DNA from 3 places in the Rahnella sp. WP5 genome. Region 3 is predicted to be linked to each of the others. Evidence: predicted binding sites of a transcription regulator. Region 3 holds the regulator's gene; each other region holds the start of a gene.
The links. Region 3 encodes PhoB, which activates phosphate uptake and scavenging genes when phosphate is short. Its sites were predicted from a motif close to CTGTCATAAAACTGNCNNAT; they were not measured.
Positions count from the first base shown of each region.

Region 1: the regulator PhoB is predicted to act here: its motif matches at 3,531-3,550, upstream of EX31_RS10985 (phosphoethanolamine transferase).
Region 2: the regulator PhoB is predicted to act here: its motif matches at 2,375-2,394, upstream of pstS (phosphate ABC transporter substrate-binding protein PstS).

Region 1 covers NZ_JQJR01000011.1:121,776-128,420, reverse strand. Annotated here, with positions in the region: gene EX31_RS11000 (alpha/beta fold hydrolase) at 1-117, shown strand, start outside; gene EX31_RS10995 (phenolic acid decarboxylase) at 202-708, opposite strand; gene EX31_RS10990 (LysR family transcriptional regulator) at 854-1,750, shown strand; gene EX31_RS10985 (phosphoethanolamine transferase) at 1,786-3,420, opposite strand; gene lpxA (acyl-ACP--UDP-N-acetylglucosamine O-acyltransferase) at 3,781-4,569, shown strand; gene EX31_RS10975 (DUF2891 domain-containing protein) at 4,613-5,635, opposite strand; gene EX31_RS10970 (DUF979 domain-containing protein) at 5,648-6,598, opposite strand; gene EX31_RS10965 (DUF969 domain-containing protein) at 6,595-6,645, opposite strand, start outside.
Region 2 covers NZ_JQJR01000007.1:372,983-379,627, forward strand. Annotated here, with positions in the region: gene pstA (phosphate ABC transporter permease PstA) at 1-176, opposite strand, end outside; gene pstC (phosphate ABC transporter permease PstC) at 178-1,134, opposite strand; gene pstS (phosphate ABC transporter substrate-binding protein PstS) at 1,229-2,269, opposite strand; gene rluF (23S rRNA pseudouridine(2604) synthase RluF) at 2,486-3,358, opposite strand; gene glmS (glutamine--fructose-6-phosphate transaminase (isomerizing)) at 3,536-5,365, opposite strand; gene glmU (bifunctional UDP-N-acetylglucosamine diphosphorylase/glucosamine-1-phosphate N-acetyltransferase GlmU) at 5,498-6,645, opposite strand, start outside.
Region 3 covers NZ_KN050721.1:150,402-157,046, reverse strand. Annotated here, with positions in the region: gene phoR (phosphate regulon sensor histidine kinase PhoR) at 1-874, opposite strand, end outside; gene phoB (phosphate response regulator transcription factor PhoB) at 897-1,586, opposite strand; gene sbcD (exonuclease subunit SbcD) at 1,814-3,052, shown strand; gene sbcC (exonuclease subunit SbcC) at 3,049-6,297, shown strand; gene EX31_RS22025 (ABC transporter substrate-binding protein) at 6,546-6,645, shown strand, end outside.

The sequences.
Region 1 (6,645 bases), on a different contig from region 3:
GTTGCGAAGCTTATTCCGCACGCGAAACTGATTGAGTTTAAAGGTCTGGGCCACGCACCGCAGATGGAAGAACCGGAAAGATTCAATGCGACGCTGCTGAAAACGCTGGCGCGCTGATGTTCCTGTACTCCTGAAACGGTATTCATGAAAAAACCGCAGTCATGACTGAACTGCGGTTTTTTTATGTCTGCGGGTTAACGATTAACGCAGATTGTCCGGGAAGTTAGCCGGTAACTCGCTGGCAGCGCAGTCAATCACGGTGTCATTATCCGCACCACAATCACGCACGAAGGTAATGGTGGCGAATTCGTCGATGACTTCAGTCGGATAAGCGGGGCCGGCATCGCGGTAAGCATTCATCAATGGAATATGTTCGTTCTGGAAGCACACGGTTTTTTCCGGATTGTTCATGATCCAGCGTGGGAAGAAAATGGTGCCGTGGAACACGTTGTCGCCCAGATTCACAATCAGGCTGACATCTGTACCGGTCGGTTCTGTCCAGGAAATTTTGTACACATCAGAAGCCACACGCACGATATAGGCTTTCTGGTCTTTCACCCAGCGGTTGCCGACCAGCCCGCTATGAATGCGGTAATCCAGCGTTTCGGCATTTTTCACATAGATTTCATAATTCCAGCCGTTGTCGTAAGTGTAAACAACGTGTTTGCCGATGAAATTGCTCAGGTCATGTTTATCAAAGTTGCTCATGGTAATTCTCCTTAACGCAGTAACAGGTGAAATGTTTTGTTTCGATGAGGAGAATATTACGCGCTAAAAAATTGATAAAAAAACGCTGATTTCAGATGGAAATAATCTAAAATTCCGATGTGTTTTACCTAAAGGGAGTAAAAATATGGCACTTCCACGCACCACACTTGAGCAGTGGGTGGTATTACAAACGGTGATTGAACAAGGAAGTTACGCGCAGGCCGCAGAGGTACTGAACCGCAGTCAGTCTTCCGTCAGTTATGCCCTGAGTGGATTACAGCAACGTCTCGGTCTGCCGTTGCTGGAGATTCATGGCCGTAAAGCGACGCTGACGGAACAGGGGCGGGCGTTGCTGATGCAGGCCACGCCGCTGATTTCCGCCTTTTTGCAACTTGAGCACCGCGCCGCCGGGTTGAAAGACGGGACGCGCACCGAACTGAGCCTGGTTGTCGACAGTGTCTTTCCCAAATACCGTCTGTTTCGCGCACTCAAAAATTTTCAGCAGCAGTTTCCCGATACCCGTGTTCATCTGACAGAAATTCTGCGCGGCGAAAGCCTTAAGCAATTAAATGAACGATCAGCGGATTTATACATCACCACACTGGCACCGGAAAATGCGATACAGGGGCGCTTCCTGCTTGACGTGGATTTTGTGCCGGTGGCCAAAAGCGATCATCCGCTGATGAGCCTCACCGTTCCGCTGACTGCGCAGGATCTGGCGCGTTTTCCGCTGATTAGCGTGGCCGACCGGCACGCGCCGCGTGCAGAAAATGTGTCATCCGGCCCTGTTGCCAGCTGGACATTCACCACCGTCGGGGCCGCGATGGAAGCCATTGCGGTGGGCGTGGGGTACGGCTGGCTGCCGCTGGAAAGTGTGGAAAAAGCGCTGGAGAGCGGTTTGCTCCGCCGACTGGAATTATCAGCCAGAACGGTGCGGCAAACGGCTTTGTATATGGTGATGGATAATGAATCGGAGCGGTTTGATAAAACGGTCAGCACGCTGGCAAAAAGCATTCTGACGGAGTGCGGTTTGCTGCCATAACTTTCTGGGAGCAAACCGCTTCAACAGGGACGTGATTACCTTTGTGATGTACGACAGCCCGCCAGAATATCCAGTTGCGGATCACGTTCCGAGGTTTGCACGTCCATCGCGCTCAGCACGGTGTGGAACAGGTTATCCTGCGAAACGTCTTTGTTCACGGCATACGATTTCAGGCATTGCAGATCAATTCCCTGCGCTTTCACATAACCGCTGGATAACCAGAACAGCATCGGCACGTGTGTCTGTTGCGCCGGTGCCACGCTGTAAGGCGTGCCGTGCAAATACAGGCCATTTTCACCCAGCGATTCGCCATGGTCAGAAAGATAAATCACAGCCACGTTGTACTTATCCTGATACTGCTTCGCCTTCTCAATCACCTGCGACACCGTGTAATCCGTGTAAAGCAGGGTATTATCGTAGGTATTCACCAGTTGTTCCTGAGAACAGTTTTCAATATCGCTGCGCGGGCAGTCAGGCATAAACTTACGGAATTCCTGCGGATAGCGTTTGTAGTAGGTCGGGCCGTGGCTGCCGATCAGATGCAAGCCAATCAGCGTATTTTTGCCGTCAGGTTTGATGTCGTCATCGATATTCTGCATCAGCGCCATGTCGTAGCAGGTATCGCCATCACAGTATTTACCGTCTTTTTTTGTATCGATGGTGATATTCGGCACGCGGTCGCACACGCCTTTACAGCCTTCATCATTGTCTTTCCAGAACACTGAAACACCGGCTTTATGCAGGATATCCAGCAAGCCTTCACTGTTACGGGCGCGGTTGGCGTCGTAGCGGGTGCGCTTCATATTCGAGAACATGCACGGCACAGAAATCGCCGTTGCCGTGCCGCATGACGTCATTTTATTAAAGAACACCACGTCAGGAATAGCCTGTGTGTACTGATTAGTCGGTTTGGCGTAACCCTCAGATGACTGATTTTGCGCCCGCGCGGTTTCCCCAATCACCAGGAACACCAGATTTGGTTTCTGCCCCGGTTGCTGCACCAGTTTTGCATCGTTGCCAATAGTCTGGAACGGCATTTTCGGCGTGAAGTAACGGTGATTGATGTACTGGAACGCGCTGTAGAGATAGTTTGTCGGCACAATTTCCAGATTCAGGGTGCGGTTGTTACGGCCCACAGAGGCGTAATCTTTGTAAAAAATCCCGGCAATGGAGGCAACCACCAGCAATGAAATCACCATCGACACCAGACGGACACCGAGACGGCGTAACGGCGTTTTTTCATAGCTGACCGGTGTCAGGAAAAGCAAAATAGCGGGCAAAACGCCGGTGAAGACAAACCACAGTATCACTTTCAGATTCAGGTAAGACGACGCTTCAGCCGATTGTGTCTCGAGAATATTTTCGATCATGCCGCGATCAAATACGACCTGGAAGGTCATCATCGCAAAACTGGCGAGGGCACTGACCGGCAGCACGATAATAAAGAATGGCTTAAGCAATGGGCGAAAGCTGAAAGGGGTGAACACAAAGTTCAGTGCGGCAAACAGCGCAACCGGAATGCTCAGGGCAAAAGCCAGGTTGTACGCGGGCAGTGCCTGTAAGATGCGATAAAAATGCAGCAAAATCGGCAGATTAACGATAAAGGTAAAATACAGGGTCAGCAGTAAAGTCAGCGTAAAGTAGCTAATCTTCGGGAATATAGAGCGCAATGAAAACTCCCAACAGGATGGTGGTAGCAGCGTTGATGTGAGGGAAACATAACGATAGAAACGAATATCCAATAGAATATTCATCAAATCTTAAGAAAGCCTTAATCTACCTGTCATAAAATTTTCGTTATGCAGCGTTTCCGAAAAGGTTCAGAAAATAAAAAAAATATAAGAGACCGCCTTTTCGATCCTGAAGCCTTATGCTGTGCGGTGTAGCGATGCGGATGTTCAAGAAACACTCCCCCTTGTTTAAACCTCTCTGAGTGCGTTTCCCTCCGCTCATTTTGATCTTTCCCTGATTATGCCTGTCCGGTTTAATTCACCACTGACTGCCTGCCGGCTGTCAGAAGGATGTTCGTGTTGATTTCATCTTCGGCCACAATTGCGGCCAGCAGTATCATAGAGCCAGGTGTCATTATCGGCCCGCGAGTGGTTATCGGGCCTTTCTGCTTTATTTCCGCCGGTGTGCAAATCGGCGAAGGAACACACATTTCTTCTCATGTCGTTATCAACGGCAATACCAAAATTGGCACGGATAACCAGATTGGCATGGGTTCATCCATTGGCGAGATCAGCCAGGATTTGAAATACGCCGGAGAACCCACCGGGCTGGAAATCGGCAATGGAAACCGCATTGGCCGCCACGTGACACTGCATCGCGGCACCGTGCAGGGCGGTGGTATGACCCGGATCGGGCACCTGAATGTGTTTGAAGGGGGCGTGCATGTCGGCCATGACTGTCAGATAGGAAATGCCACGTTTATCGGCGAACACAGTGCTCTGGCGGGGCATGTTTCATTGGGCAGTGATGCCCGGATTGATGCCCTGAGCGCGGTGCATCAGTTTTGTATTATTGGCATGGGCGTCCATCTCCTTGCTAATACCTGTGTGGTGCAGGACGTGCCGCCTTTTGTGATAGCGGGGGGAAATCGCGCGGTGCCGAAAGGGATAAACGAGCAGGCAACGGAATTTTGCCGGGCCGGCAAAGCGCAGCAAAATGTCATCCGCTATCTGTACGATTTGCTTTATCACCAGCCGGAATCGGTGGAACGGGTGAAGGGGGAGATTGAGCAGCTCAGCGCGGAATATCCGTTACTGTGCCACTTCAATGCATTTTTCCTCGATTCAGCGCGCGGGATTATTCGCTAACGATTTCACGGTAACCCTGCGGCTGAACAGAGGAAGAGGACTGTCAGGCTTCGAGTGCCAACAGGGCAAAGGTCGCCAGCCAGTGTTCGCCCATGTAGGTGCTGTCGAGATGGTTCAGCGCGCTGTGCAGATGGGCTTCTGCCGTCTGGCGCAGCAAGGCCGCACGCGGATCGCCCGCTGGCAGCGCAGAGGCCAGCGAACGCTGACACCAGGCGCGGCTGAGATTCAGTCCGTCCAGATGGCCAATTTTACCGTCACTGCGGTCAGTGACCGTGGCGGGGGTGAAAAGCGTGGCAGGCTGGCTGTGAGCCAGATCCGGCAGGAAACGGCCAAACCAGGTCACAAATGCTTCGCCCGGCAGAACGCGCCGCATCAGTTCAGCCTCCATCAGGGAGGGTGACAGGAATTCATCACCGCCCGGTTCCCACGCCTGACAATGCACATCTTCCAGATGCCAGCGCAGCGCCGTTTCTTCGATCAGTTCTGCCAGTTTGTGATGCTTAACGCAGCGCGCATAATCAAGCGTTAATGCCAGCGCAAACGCGGTGTTGAAATGGCTGCCGACCCGCAGGGGATAGGTGGCTTTGGGCAAAAACTCACTAAAACTCTTTTCGAAGAACCGGCTCATCGGCGCCAGCGTTTTTGCCCATTCAGCAGCCTGCGGCAATGCCATCTCATGCAATTGCTGGCTCAGCGCCAGAAACCACGCCCAGCCATACGGTCTTTCAAATCCGGCATGTTGCGGTTGTTGCAGATAGGCCATTTCACCGGCGACGTTTTCTGACGTGAAATGCTGGCCGATCACCGCAATGATTTTTTCAGCTTCCGGTAATTGCGGAAAACGATCCAGCAGGCGCAGCAATAACCAGTATCCGTGCACGCAGGAATGCCAGTCATAGCTGCCGTAAAAGACCGGATGTAACTGGCGTGGCGTTTGCGCATCTGCCGCGCTGCTCATGGCATGCATGAGTTTGTTCGGGAATTCACGGGTTAAATGATTCAGCGCCAGTGAGGCAAAACGGGACGCCATCTCTGGCGTCAGGGCGGTACTTTGTTGCGTCGTCATCGTCTTTCCTTATCAGAAACGGAACACAAAGAAATACATAAACGCGGTATTCACCAGCAACAGCAATACACCGGTTTTCCACTGCGCTTTAATCACGCCATTCTTGTCCTGCAATTCGAGCAAGGCCGCAGGCACGATATTGAAATTGGCCGCCATCGGCGTCATTAAGGTGCCGCAGAAACCGGACAACATGCCGATCGCGCCCATAATCGCCGGATTTCCACCCAACTGGTTGACGATGAGTGGCAGCCCGATCCCCGCGGTCATCACCGGGAAGGCGGCAAAACCATTTCCCATGATCATGGTGAAAAGTGCCATGCCGAAGGTATAGGCAATCACAATCGCCAGCGGTGAGCCGAGCGGAATGATGTTTTTGACCAGTTCAGATACCACGCCACCGACCCCCGCCAGCGCAAACAGCGCGCCGAGTGCGGCCAGCATCTGCGGCAGAATAGCCGCCCAGCCGACGGTGTCCATCGTCTGTCCGCCCGCTTTCACGGCTTTGACCGGCGAATCACGCAGCATAATCAGCGCCACAATAAAGGCCACCAGCGTACCGAGTACCAGCGAAATCAGCGTCACGTTTTTGGCTTCTACCAGCGGCGTGTATTTCAGCGTCAGGGTGCCGATCAGGGTCACAATCGGGATCAGCAGGGCGGGAATAAACAGTCTGTTGCCAAAACGTTTGGCGCCCGCTTCGCGTTTTTCGACCTGTCCGGGCTGCTCACTGTCTGATTTGCCTTTACCCAGTTTCCCGCTACCGGCGATGACCGCCAGTAAAATCGCCATACAGCCGGTCACGAAGTGCGGCAATTCAGCGCCAAACAGGAAAGTGACACCGTAAATGCCCCAGAACAGCGCGTTGACATAACGGCGGGAATGGCTTTTATCGCGCACGTTGAAGAACGCATAGGCGCAGAACATCAGGCCCGCAAGAATATAAACAGTCTGCAAAGTGATCATTTCGCTGCACTCCCGTGATGAACGTCGAAGCGTTTAGCCAGCGAGCG
Region 2 (6,645 bases), on a different contig from region 3:
CCGTCAACACCTTTAACGATCGTGGTGAACAAGATCCACACCAGCCAGAACAGACCAAACGCCATGGTCAGCATAGAGACCATCAGCGCCAGACGGTTCTTCTGACGGCGCCACGCCTGACGTTTGCGACGCGATTCCAGTAATGCAGTATTACTTTGCATTTCGAGTGTCGTCATCTTAACGGCCCTCTTTCTTAGCCAGACGCAGGATCATCATTTTCGACAGCGCCAAAACAATAAAGGTGATGACAAACAGGATCAGACCCAGTTCCATCAGTGCAGACGTATGCAGCCCGGCTTCCGCTTCGGCGAATTCGTTCGCCAGTGCAGAGGTAATACTGTTGCCCGGCGCGTACAGCGATGCGCTATCGAGCTGGTAGGTGTTACCGATAATAAAGGTCACCGCCATGGTTTCGCCAAGTGCGCGCCCCAGACCTAACATCACGCCGCCGATCACACCATTTTTGGTGAACGGCAGCACGATACGCCAGATCACTTCCCACGTAGTGCAACCAATGCCGTAAGCAGATTCTTTCATCATCACCGGCGTTTGCTCGAACACGTCACGCATGACGGAAGCTATGTACGGGATGATCATAATGGCGAGGATGACGCCTGCTGCCAGAATACCGATACCAAAACCCGGACCGGCGAACAGGGCACCAACAATCGGGATACCGGAAAGTACATCGCCCAACGGCGTCTGAAAATACTGCGCAAACAGCGGGGCGAAAACGAACAAACCCCACATGCCATAAACAATACTGGGGATCGCCGCCAGCAGTTCAATAGCAATCCCCAGCGGGCGTTTCATCCAGTTCGGCGCCAGCTCGGTAAGGAATAATGCGATACCAAAGCTGACGGGAACAGCAATCAGCAGGGCAATAATGGAGGTCACGACCGTGCCGTAAATCGGCACCAGTGCGCCAAATTGCTGGTTCGGTGCATCCCAGGTTTTCGTCCACAGGAAGGACAATCCGAACTTTTCAATGCTCGGCAGGGAAGCAATAAACAGCGAGACGATAATGCCGCCCAACATAAATAGCACAATCAGCGCTGCCAGTTTAACCAGCGCGCCGAAGATGATGTCACCGTTTTTGCTGGGTGCCTTGATAGCCGGCTTGTATTCAGCCATACCACTCTCTTTTAATTCAGATTTAATTCCCTCCCCGGCCGGAGAGGGAATGAAGCAGAAGACTTGTACTCTATATCAGACCCGAGGTCAGATCCTAGTAAAGTGCTTTACCGCTGCTGTCTTTGATGTTGGTTTTCCAGGCTGCGCGGATCTGTTCTACAACAGAAGCTGGCAGTGCGGCGTAATCCAAATCAGTCGTCAGTTTGTTACCGTTTTTGTAAGCCCAGTCGAAGAACTTCAGCACTTCGGTGCCCTTCGCTGCATCTTGCTGGTCTTTGTAAATCAGGATGAAGGTGGTGGAGCTGATTGGCCACGCATTATCACCTTTCTGATTGGTCAGGTCCTGAGCGAAGGTTTTGCTCCAGTCTGCGCCTTTAGCGGCTGCACTGAAGGATTCTTCTGTCGGGCTGATGGCTTTGCCGTCTGCATCTACCAGCTTGGTGTAAGCCAGGTTGTTTTGCTTGGCATAAGCATATTCTACGTAACCGATTGAACCAGGCAGACGCTGAACGAAGGCTGCGACGCCGTCGTTGCCCTTGCCGCCGAGACCCGTTGGCCAGTTAACAGTAGAACCTGCACCGATTTTGTCTTTCCACTCGCTGTTCACTTTCGCCAGGTAGCTGGTGAATACGAAGGAAGTACCGGAACCGTCAGCACGGCGAACCACCGCGATGTTAGTGTCTGGCAGTTTCACGCCCGGGTTCAGCTTGGTGATCGCCGTATCGTTCCACTTTTTGATTTTACCGAGGTAAATATCACCCAGCGTTGCGCCATCCAGAGTCAACTGACCGGATTTGATGCCCGGGATGTTAACAGCCAGTACCACGCCGCCGATTACAGTAGGAAACTGGAACAGACCGTTTTTATTCAGATCTTCTTCTTTCATCGGTGCATCAGATGCCCCGAAATCAACGGTTTTAGCGATGATTTGTTTCACGCCGCCGGAAGAACCGATGCCCTGATAGTTAACCTGAGTACCGGTTGCTTTCTGGTATGCATCAGCCCACTTAGCATAGACAGGGGCTGGGAAGGTACCGCCAGCGCCAGTCAGGTTAGCGGCAGCGAAAGCAGACATTGCTGTGAGGGAGAAAGTCGCTGCTACAAGACCGGCGACGGTGTTACGCATCAATTTCATGTTCCACTCCTGGTGGTTTTAAACTTCCCGACTGATGTCGACGTTAATTAAAGTGTTTGGCACAGGAGGAAAATAGGACAGTTTAGTGACAGTAAAATGTACGTTATATGACAGTTTTATGACACTGGTCACAATTCGAGCCATACGGGCAAAATGCGGGAGTTTTAAGCAGAAAAAGCCGGTTATTACACCGGCGGATAATGAAAAGCAGGTGAATTAACGCCCCTTCTTCTTACGGCCAGGCTGGGCAAAACGCTTGCGGGATGCGGAATTCGCTTCAGGTTTTTCACTGTTTTTCGTTTTAGTGACAGCCGGTTTTTTAGCCTGAGCAGGTTTTGATGGCACTTTTTTCGCCGGTTTGTCTTCAGACGAAGAGTTTTCAATCAGCTTAAACAATTCGATCAGTTCATCATCGGTCAGATCACGCCATTCGCCCAGCGGTAATCCTTTCAGATTGATGTTCATAATCCGCACACGTTCAAGCTTAGTGACGTCGAAACCAAAATGCTTAGTCATGCGGCGGATCTGTCGGTTAAGTCCCTGCACCAGCGTAATGCGAAACACCATCGGTGCTTCTTTCTTCACTTTGCATTTCTTGGTCACGGTACCGAGCATCGGCACACCCGCGCCCATACCGGCAATAAACTCGTCCGTGATCGGTTTATTGACGGTCACGATATATTCTTTTTCGTGGTCGTTACCGGCACGCAGGATTTTATTGACCAGATCGCCGTGATTGGTCAGTAAAATCAGGCCCTGCGAATCTTTGTCCAGACGGCCAATCGGGAAGACGCGTTTGCTGTGGTTAACGAAATCGCGGATGTTGTCCCGCTCCCCCTCTTCCATCGTGGTGATAATGCCTACGGGCTTGTTCAGCGCAATAAGCACCAGATCTTCTTCATCACGCGGCTCAATAATCTGACCATTCACTTTCACCACATCGCCGGCAAACACCTGAGCACCCACCGCAGCACGCCTGCCGTTGATAAAAACATTTCCCTGTTCGATGTAACGATCAGCATCGCGGCGCGAGCAGATGCCGCTCTCGCTAATGTATTTGTTGAGACGAATGGAGGAGTTGGTCAGCATTCAGCGGGGTACCTTCAGAAAAACGCGAACTATACCTTATCCGGGGCGGGTTACGAAGCCTGAGAGAAGAGAATCGTGACCGGCTGCTGACAAAGAGAGAGCCGGAGAACAACATTCTGGAAAGAGAAAAGCGCCCCGGGAGGCGCTTAGAGATAACATGGCTGAAACCGGACAGTCTTATTCGACAGTCACAGACTTCGCCAGATTACGTGGCTGGTCAACATCGGTGCCTTTAATCAGCGCAACGTAGTAGGACAGCAACTGGAGCGGTACGGTGTAGAAAATCGGAGCGACGATTTCTTCAACGTGAGGCAGCTGAATAATCTTCATACCGTCACTGTCGACAAAACCCGCGTCCTGATCGGCGAAGACATACAGTAAACCGCCACGTGCACGCACTTCTTCGATATTCGACTTCAGTTTTTCCAGCAATTCGTTATTGGGCGCAACCACGATCACCGGCATATCCGCATCAATCAGCGCCAGCGGGCCATGTTTCAGCTCGCCTGCCGCATAGGCTTCAGCGTGGATATACGAAATCTCTTTCAGCTTCAGCGCACCTTCCATCGCGATCGGATATTGATCGCCACGGCCAAGGAACAGGGCGTGATGTTTATCAGAGAAACCTTCAGCCAGCGTTTCGATAGTCTTATCCAGCGACAGCATTTGTTCGATGCGCGCAGGCAACGCCTGAAGCGCGTGAACAATGTCGTGCTCAACTTGCGGACTCATCCCTTTCAGGCGGCCCATACGCGCCACCAGCATCAGCAGAACGGTCAGCTGCGTGGTGAAAGCTTTGGTTGAGGCCACACCGATTTCGGTGCCCGCTTTGGTCATCAGCGCCAGATCGGATTCACGCACCAGAGAAGAACCAGCCACGTTGCATACTGCCAGCGAACCAAGATAACCCAGCTCTTTCGACAGACGCAGCGCTGCCAGCGTATCAGCCGTTTCACCCGACTGAGACAGCGTGATGATCAGGCTGCCCGGACGAACAGCAGATTTGCGATAGCGGAATTCCGAAGCGATCTCGACATCACAAGGCATGCCAGCCAGTGACTCAAACCAGTAACGCGCCACCATCCCGGAGTTATATGACGTACCGCAGGCGATAATCTGCACGTGCTGAACACGGGACAGAATTTCGTCCGCTTTTTCGCCCAGCTCGCTCAGATTCACTTCGCCGTGGCTGAAACGGCCTTCCAGGGTGTTTTTAATGGCCAGCGGCTGTTCGTAGATTTCTTTTTGCATGTAGTGGCGGTAAACGCCTTTATCACCGGCGTCGTACTGCACTTTGGATTCGATTTCTTCACGCTCAACGGCATGACCATTTCTGTCATATACGCTGACGGAACGGCGCTTAACTTCAGCAACATCGCCTTCTTCCAGGAACAGGAAGCGGCGGGTCACAGGTAACAGCGCCAGCTGATCGGAGGCAATGAAGTTTTCACCCACACCACGACCAATCACCAGCGGGCTGCCGGAACGGGCCGCGACCAGAACAGACGGATCGCGGCGATCCATCACCACCGTGCCGTAGGCACCACGCAGTTGCGGGATAACGCGCTGGACCACTTCGAGCAGCGTACCGCCCTGGAGTTGTTCCCAATGCACCAGATGCGCGATCACTTCGGTATCTGTTTCAGAATCAAAACGGTAGCCGCGTTCAATCAACAATTCACGCAGAGGTTCGTGGTTTTCGATAATGCCGTTATGCACCACAGCAATGTAATCAGACACATGCGGGTGAGCATTCGCTTCAGAAGGTTCGCCATGGGTTGCCCATCGCGTGTGAGCAATACCGGTGCCACCATGCAAAGGATGTTCATCGAGTGCATCAGCCAGCATCTGGACTTTACCCAGACGACGCAAGCGCCCCATTTTCCCGTCAGCATCAATGACAGCCAGACCGGCTGAGTCATAACCGCGGTATTCGAGACGGCGTAAACCTTCCAACAGAATTTCAGCAATATCGCGTTGCGCTACTGCGCCTACAATTCCACACATCAGTTTTATTCCTATTGAAGGTCTTTTCGGGACCTTTTTTGATGCCTGACCTGATTTATCCGCAAGCCCCGTTTTCCGGTGTACTTGCGGTTCCCCGAGCCTTGTAGAGAGTTGGGGATTATTATGAACAGCTTATTTTTTCTTCACCGGTTTCTGCCAGTCAGGTTTATGCACCTGCGGCACCCGGCTTAACAGTAAACCATTGTCCGGCACGTCGCGCGTGACCGTTGTACCGGCGGCGATCGTCACGTTATTACCCACAGTGACTGGCGCTACCAGCTGAGAATCTGACCCCACAAAGACATCGTTACCGATGATGGTCTTATGCTTGTTTACGCCGTCGTAGTTGCAGGTGATGGTACCCGCGCCGATGTTAACGTTATCTCCAATATCAGCATCACCAAGGTAGGAGAGATGGCCAGCTTTAGAGCCTTTGCCGAGACGCGCTTTTTTGATTTCGACGAAATTGCCGACATGCGCGCCTTCAGCCAGTTCAGCGCCGGGGCGCAGACGGGCGAAAGGCCCGACCGTACAACCGCTTTCCAGCACCGCATCTTCGAACACGCTGTAAGGACTGACTTCACAGTCATCGCCAATCACGCAATTTTTCAGCACGCAGCCCGCACCGATTTTGACGCGGTCACCCAGTTTCACGTGACCTTCGATAATGACATTGGTGTCGATCAGTACATCGATGCCGTGAGACAGTTCACCGCGCAGATCAAACCGCGCTGGATCCATCAGCATCACGCCTTCGAGCAACAGACGCTCTGCCTGTTCACTCTGATATACGCGCTCAAGACGGGAAAGTTGCAGGCGGTTATTCACACCATCCACTTCGCTGTTTCGCGCCGGATGAACGGTGGCGATCAGATGTCCTTCCGCATGCGCCATCGCAATAATATCGGTGATGTAGTATTCACCCTGCGCGTTGTTGTTATTCAGCTGACCGAGCCAGCGTTTGAATGACGCGCCGTTAGCGACCAGGATACCGGTGTTAATTTCCTGAATTTTCAGCTGTTCTTCGCTGGCATCTTTCTGCTCAATAATGCCGGTAACAATGCCATTCTCACGAACGATACGGCCATAACCGGTCGGGTCATCCAGCACGACGGTCAGTAAACCAATGCCGCCATCGGGCTTGGCTTTGAGTAATTCGTTCAGGGTGTCGACGGAAATCAGCGGAACATCGCCGTACAGCATCAGCACATCTTCATCATCGGCAAAGAACGGCGCCGCCTGCTGCATCGCATGACCGGTCCCCAGTTGCTCTGCCTGCA
Region 3 (6,645 bases):
GCACTTCACGTTCGAGCATGCCGAGCATCACCGGAATATCCACTTTCTCGTGCAAATCAATATTCGCTGAGGCTTCGATTTTCGACAGCGTCAGCAGCTGTTTCACCAGCCCGTCCATCCGCCGCGTCTGTTCCTGCATGGTATCCAGCGCTTTAGTGCGGAAAGGCTCTTCCAGCTTGGCGTCTTCCATCATTTCCAGATACCCCTGCAATACCGTCAATGGGGTTCTCAGTTCATGACTGACGTTAGCGAAGAAGTTACGCCGTGCGCCTTCAAGCTGACGCATCTGGGTCACGTCGCGTGCCACCATCAGCAGTTGTCCTTCGGAATAAGGCATGACGCGAAACTCGACATAATGCTCATTATTGAGTTGTAAATTCAGCGCCCGGCTGAAATCGCGGGTCTGGATCCACAGCCGGAATTCCGGATAACGCAACAGGTTGAAGATATGTTGCCCGTTATCTTCCGGCCAGCGGAAACCGAGCAAATCCTGCGCCAGTCCGTTACACCAGAAAATATTGCCTTCTTCAGTGGTCAGCACCACGGCATCCGGCAGCGATTCGGCACCGCTGCGAAAACGTTTGATGAGCTGACCTAATTCGCGACGGCGACGCCGGTTGCGCATCTGCATCTGGTTCAGCCCGTAAAACAGCGGCTCCCAGCTCCAGCGCCCATTCGGTGGCGTAATGCTGCGGTCGAGCCACAGCCAGTGAGAGAGTTTAAGCTGGTTGTAATAATTCCAGCCCAGTGCCGCCATCAGCGACACCAGGAGGAGCCAGCCGAAATGGCCGACGAAAATACCGAGAATTAACGCTGGCAGGCAAAAGAGAAACAATTCACCCGCCAGTCGTTTCCATGACAAACGTTCTAGCACACAGATTCTCCGCTGTGAGGGCTCAATAACGCGTTGAAAAACGGTATCCGGTACCACGAACAGTCTGGATCATTCTGTCATGTCCACTGGTTTCCAGCGCCTTACGTAAACGACGAATATGCACGTCAACCGTGCGATCTTCCACATAAACGTTAGTGCCCCAGACGTTATTGAGCAACTGTTCGCGGCTGTATACACGTTCGGAATGGGTCATAAAGAAGTGTAATAACTTAAATTCGGTCGGCCCCATATCGAGCGCCTGCTCGTTGGCCATCACCCGGTGAGACGACGGATCCAGGCTTAACCCCTGCATGTCGATCACTTCTTCCACCGCCATTGGCGAGATGCGACGCATCACGGCTTTAATGCGGGCAACCAGTTCTTTCGGAGAAAACGGTTTGGTGATGTAATCATCGGCACCCACTTCAAGGCCGCGCACCCGATCTTCTTCTTCACCGCGTGCGGTCAGCATCATCACCGGAATTTCGCGGGTCAGAGCCTCACGTTTAAGATGCTTAATAAACTGAATACCGGAACCGCCAGGTAACATCCAGTCAAGCAGGATCAGTTCAGGGTAAGGTTCAACAAGCTGCCCAATCGCTGAATCAAAATCCTCAGCTTCTACGGCCTGATAGCCATTTTGTTCCAGTACAAAACACACCATTTCACGGATTGGAGCTTCGTCTTCAACCACCAATATACGTCTAGCCATCGTAGGTCCTGCCAATAGGTTAGCGATCTTTTATTTGATTGCGGGCGCCATTATGCGTCAGTTTTGTGACAGATTTATGAATGAAAAGAATGGTTCATTACAGTCAACTATGACAGATAATTTCCGGCCATCTTGCTGAAATTGGTCTGATTTATCGGGGACAGCTTCCCCTGCCGACGTTTATACTTTACCCCATTGTCGTCATCCAGGGTTCATACGGGAGTCTCATGCGCCTGATCCACACCTCAGACTGGCACCTCGGCCAGTACTTTTTCACTAAAAGCCGTGCAGCCGAACATCAGGCATTTTTGCGCTGGCTGACCGGTCAGGTGCAACAACATCAGGTCGACGCCGTGATTGTCGCGGGCGATATTTTCGACACGGGATCCCCACCCAGTTATGCCCGAGAATTGTATAACCGCTTCGTGGTGGAATTACAGCAAACCGGCTGCCAGCTGGTGGTGCTGGCTGGTAACCACGATTCTGTCGCCACGCTCAATGAATCGCGCGAGCTCCTGTCCTGCCTGAATACGCGGGTGATTGCCACCGTCGGTGAAAACCTTTCTGAACAGATTTTAGTGCTCAGTCAGCGTGACGGGAAACCCGGCGCGATACTGTGCGCTATCCCGTTTTTACGCCCGCGTGATCTGCTCGCCAGCCAGGCGGGACAGTCCGGCAGCGACAAGCAACTGGCATTGCAGGAAGCCATCGCCGCGCATTATGACGCGCTCTGGCAGGCTGCGCAGGCCAGACGTGACGAACTGGGCATGCCGCTGCCTATTATTGCGACCGGCCATCTGACGACTGTCGGCGTCAGTACCTCAGATTCCGTGCGCGACATCTATATAGGTACGCTCGATGCGTTTCCGGCGCAGGCCTTTCCGCCGGTCGATTATGTGGCACTGGGTCATATTCACCGTGCACAATGCGTCGCCAAAAACGAACATATCCGTTACAGCGGCTCGCCGATTGCCCTGAGTTTTGACGAACTGAGCAAAGCTAAAAGTGTGTACTTACTTGATTTTGATGGTGCGACGCTCAACGCCATCGACACACTGGAAATCCCGGTTTTCCAGCCGATGCAGATAATCAAAGGCTCGCTGGCGGAAATTGAACACCAACTGGCACAGTTCGAAGGCGGTGATCCGGCCAAACCGGTGTGGCTCGATATTGAAGTCTCCACCCAGGATTATCTCAGCGACATCCAGCGACGCATTCAGGCGCTGACGGAAGATCTGCCGGTAGAAGTCGTGCTGTTACGCCGCAGCAAAGAACAGCGCATCAACAGTATTGAGCAGCAGGAAAAAGAAACCCTCAGCGAACTGAGCGTCAGCGACGTGTTTGAACGACGACTGGCGCTGGAACCGGACCCTGACGAGCCGCGTCAGGCAAGGATGCGCACGTTGTTTGCGCAGGTGGTTGAACAGGTTACCAACGGTCAGAACGCGGAGGACGGCGCACAATGAAAATTCTCAGCCTGCGTTTAAAAAACCTGAACTCGCTGGAAGGCGAATGGAAAATTGATTTCACCGCCGAGCCGTTTGCCAGCAACGGATTATTCGCCATCACCGGCCCGACCGGCGCGGGGAAAACCACCCTGCTCGATGCCATTTGTCTGGCGCTTTATCATCAGACGCCACGGCTGAACATTACACCAAGCCAGAATGAACTGATGACCCGCCACACCGCAGAATCGCTGGCCGAAGTGGAGTTTGAAGTCAAAGGCGTGGGTTACCGCGCTTTCTGGAGCCAGCGCCGCGCCAAAAATTCCCCTGACGGCAATCTGCAGGCACCGAAAGTGGAGCTGGCATTGCTGGCCGACGGCAAAATTCTGGCCGATAAAGTGCGCGACAAACTCGACGCCATCGCCACACTGACCGGGCTGGATTTCGGTCGTTTCACCAAATCCATGATGCTTTCACAGGGGCAGTTCGCCGCGTTTCTGAATGCCGATGCCAACGACCGCGCCGAATTGCTGGAAGAACTGACCGGCACCGAGATTTACGGTCTGCTTTCTCAACGCGTGTTTGAGCAACATAAAGAAGCGCGCATTGCGCTGGACGGTCTGCATCAGCGTATGGCCGGAATCGAACTGCTCAGCGAAGAACAGCGCCAGACGCTCGAAGCACAACGTGCTGAACTGAACACGCAGGAAATCACGCTCAGTCAGCAGGCGCAGCAGCGCCAGCAGGATCTGAACTGGCTGCAACAGTGGCAGCAGGTGCAGCAAAAACAGCAGCAATCTCAGCAACAACTGACCGCCGCAGAGCAGGAAAACCTGACAGCCGCACCGCAGTTACAGCAACTAGCGCGCAGCGAACCGGCAGAAAAACTGCGTCCGTTACTCAATGATCGCCAGCGCTGTCGGGATGACGCGCAGCGCCTTCAGCAATTACTGATACAACTGACGCAGCAGCAGGAGCAGCAGATTGCACAGATGACGCCGCTGAGTCTGGCGGTGGAACAGGCGCACACTGCGCGGCAGAAACAGGCGGAAGAACAGCGTCAGATGCAGACGCTGATCGAAGAAAAAATCCTGCCACTGGATAGCGAAATCGCGCAATGGCGCAAATCGCTGGTGGAAACACAACAGGCGGTCAGCGAGTCGCAGAAACAGGCTGGTGAACATAGCGCGACGCTGCAGCAAATCACGGCGGAACGTCAGAAACTGGATGAGGAAAGCCGCCAGCATCACACCCGTCAGGCCGCGCTGACTGAAGCCCTTAACGTTGCACAACAACGTCAGGCTGAACTGGAAAAACAGTACCCGCAGGTAGTGTTACAGAAACGTCAAACCGAACTCATGCAGCTCCGGCCGGTGCGGCAGCAGCTGTTTTCACTCGCGCAAATCTTCCCGCAACTGAACCAGCGCGTGCAGCAACAGCATAAAGATTTTGCGCAGTACCAGATGCTGCTGGCCGAAGAAGAACTGCGTCTGGGCGCGATCCGTCTGCAATGTCAGAAACAACTGGAACATCTGAACGACGTCAAGGCGCTGCATAAACAGGAAATGCTGATCGTCAGCCTTGAAGCCGAACGCGCGAATTTGCAAAGCGGCAAAGCCTGTCCGCTGTGCGGCTCGACATCACATCCGGCGATTGAACATTATCAGCAGGTTAAACCTTCTGAAACCGCGCAGCGCGTCGAGAAAATGCAACTGGAATTCGATGCAGCAAAAGCCAGCGGTATCGAACTGGCGGCAAAAATTAAAGGCCTGAAAGAGCAACAAACACGGCTGCAAACTCAGCTCGAGCAGGATCAGCAACAACTGAATGCGCATACCCTGAACTGGCAACAACTCAGTGCGCCGCTGAATCTGACGTTTACGCTGCATGATACCGCCGACATCACGCAATGGCTGACCGCCCGCGATGAGGAAGAGCAGCAGTCGCAGGCGCGGCTGAGCCAGCACGAACAGCTGGCGCGGGCTCTGCAACAGGCCAAAGATGCCCTGAACGACGCACTGAATGCACAGCAGAAAGTGCAGCAGCAAAGTGCCTTGCTGACAGAGCGCGTTACCCGGCTGGAAGAGATGCAGGCAAAATCTCAGCAAGACCTCGTGCGGTTGCAAAAGCAACTGGCGGAAGGTGAAAAATCCCTTTCTGAGCTGAATGCCCGACGCCTCGAACTGTTCGGAGAGCGTCAGGTTGCTCAGGTTCGCGAGCACTTACATCAGCAACAACAGGCGACAGAACAAGCGCTGAGTGATGTCCAGACCGCGCTGCATAAGGCGCAGGAACAGCGCGACCAGTTGGCCGGTCAGTTGGCCAGTACGCAGCAGCAACAGTTACAGACCGCCGCACAACTGACGCAGGTGGAACAGGCGTGGCAGCAGGCATTGAGCGCCAGCGGATTTGCGGATGAAGCCGCAGTGAAACTGGCGCTGCTCGACGACGCGTTGCGCCAGCAGCTTCAGCAACGCAAAGAACATCTGCAACAACAACTGGCGCAGGCGCAGGCATTACTGGCGGATGCCCGTCAGCAGCTCGAAAAACATCAGCTTGCCCGTCCTGCACATCTCAGTGAAACCGACAGTGATCTTAACGCCCTGACGGTGCAACAGGCGGAGCTGGCACAACAACTGAAAGTCCTGCAACAACGTCTGGGCGAAGTGAAAAATCAGCTGGAAAGCGACAAGCAACGCCACCATGGTCAGCAGACGCTGATTGCACAGATTGCGCAGGCGCAGCGGACCTGTGATGACTGGGGTTATCTCAACCAGATGATTGGCTCCAGCGACGGCGCGAAATTCCGTAAATTCGCGCAGGGTCTGACGCTCGATCATCTGGTGTATCTGGCCAACCGCCAGCTGGAAAAATTGCACGGACGCTATCTGTTGCAGCGCAAAACCAGCGATGCGCTGGAACTGCAGGTGGTCGATACCTGGCAGGCCGATGCCGTGCGCGATACCCGCACACTATCCGGCGGCGAAAGCTTCCTGGTCAGCCTGGCACTGGCCCTGGCGCTGTCCGATCTGGTCAGCGATAAAACCCGTATCGACTCGCTGTTCCTCGACGAAGGTTTCGGTACGCTCGATGCCGACACGCTGGATACCGCGCTGGATGCGCTCGATAGCCTGAATGCCTCGGGTAAAACCATCGGCGTGATCAGCCATGTCGAAGCAATGAAAGACCGCATTCCGGTACAAATCAAAGTCACCAAAGTGAATGGTCTGGGCATCAGCCGCCTGAGCAGTGAATTTAAAGTCTGACGGCGACTTTCGCGCAGGCATACCGCTAGTGAGATTGCTAGCGGTATGCCCTGTTGTGGATCCTGATTGTGAACACAGGCACAAAAATCGCACCAGCGCAGTGCGTTATCCTTTGCCAACCTGCTGAATTTCCGCTTTTTCGTGCTGATGCGCGTCCCCCGACAAACTGGCACGCCCTGTGCTTAACGTTATGTATACAAGTTGCAGTACAAGTTGCAACGCCTTCATAACCGCTAAGGGAACCGTCCATGAAAAACATCAAACCTGAAGTCGATAAAAAACGCCGCCAGCTGATGAAATGGCTTGCCATCACCGGCGGCGTTTCCACCCTTGGCGGTATGATCCCGA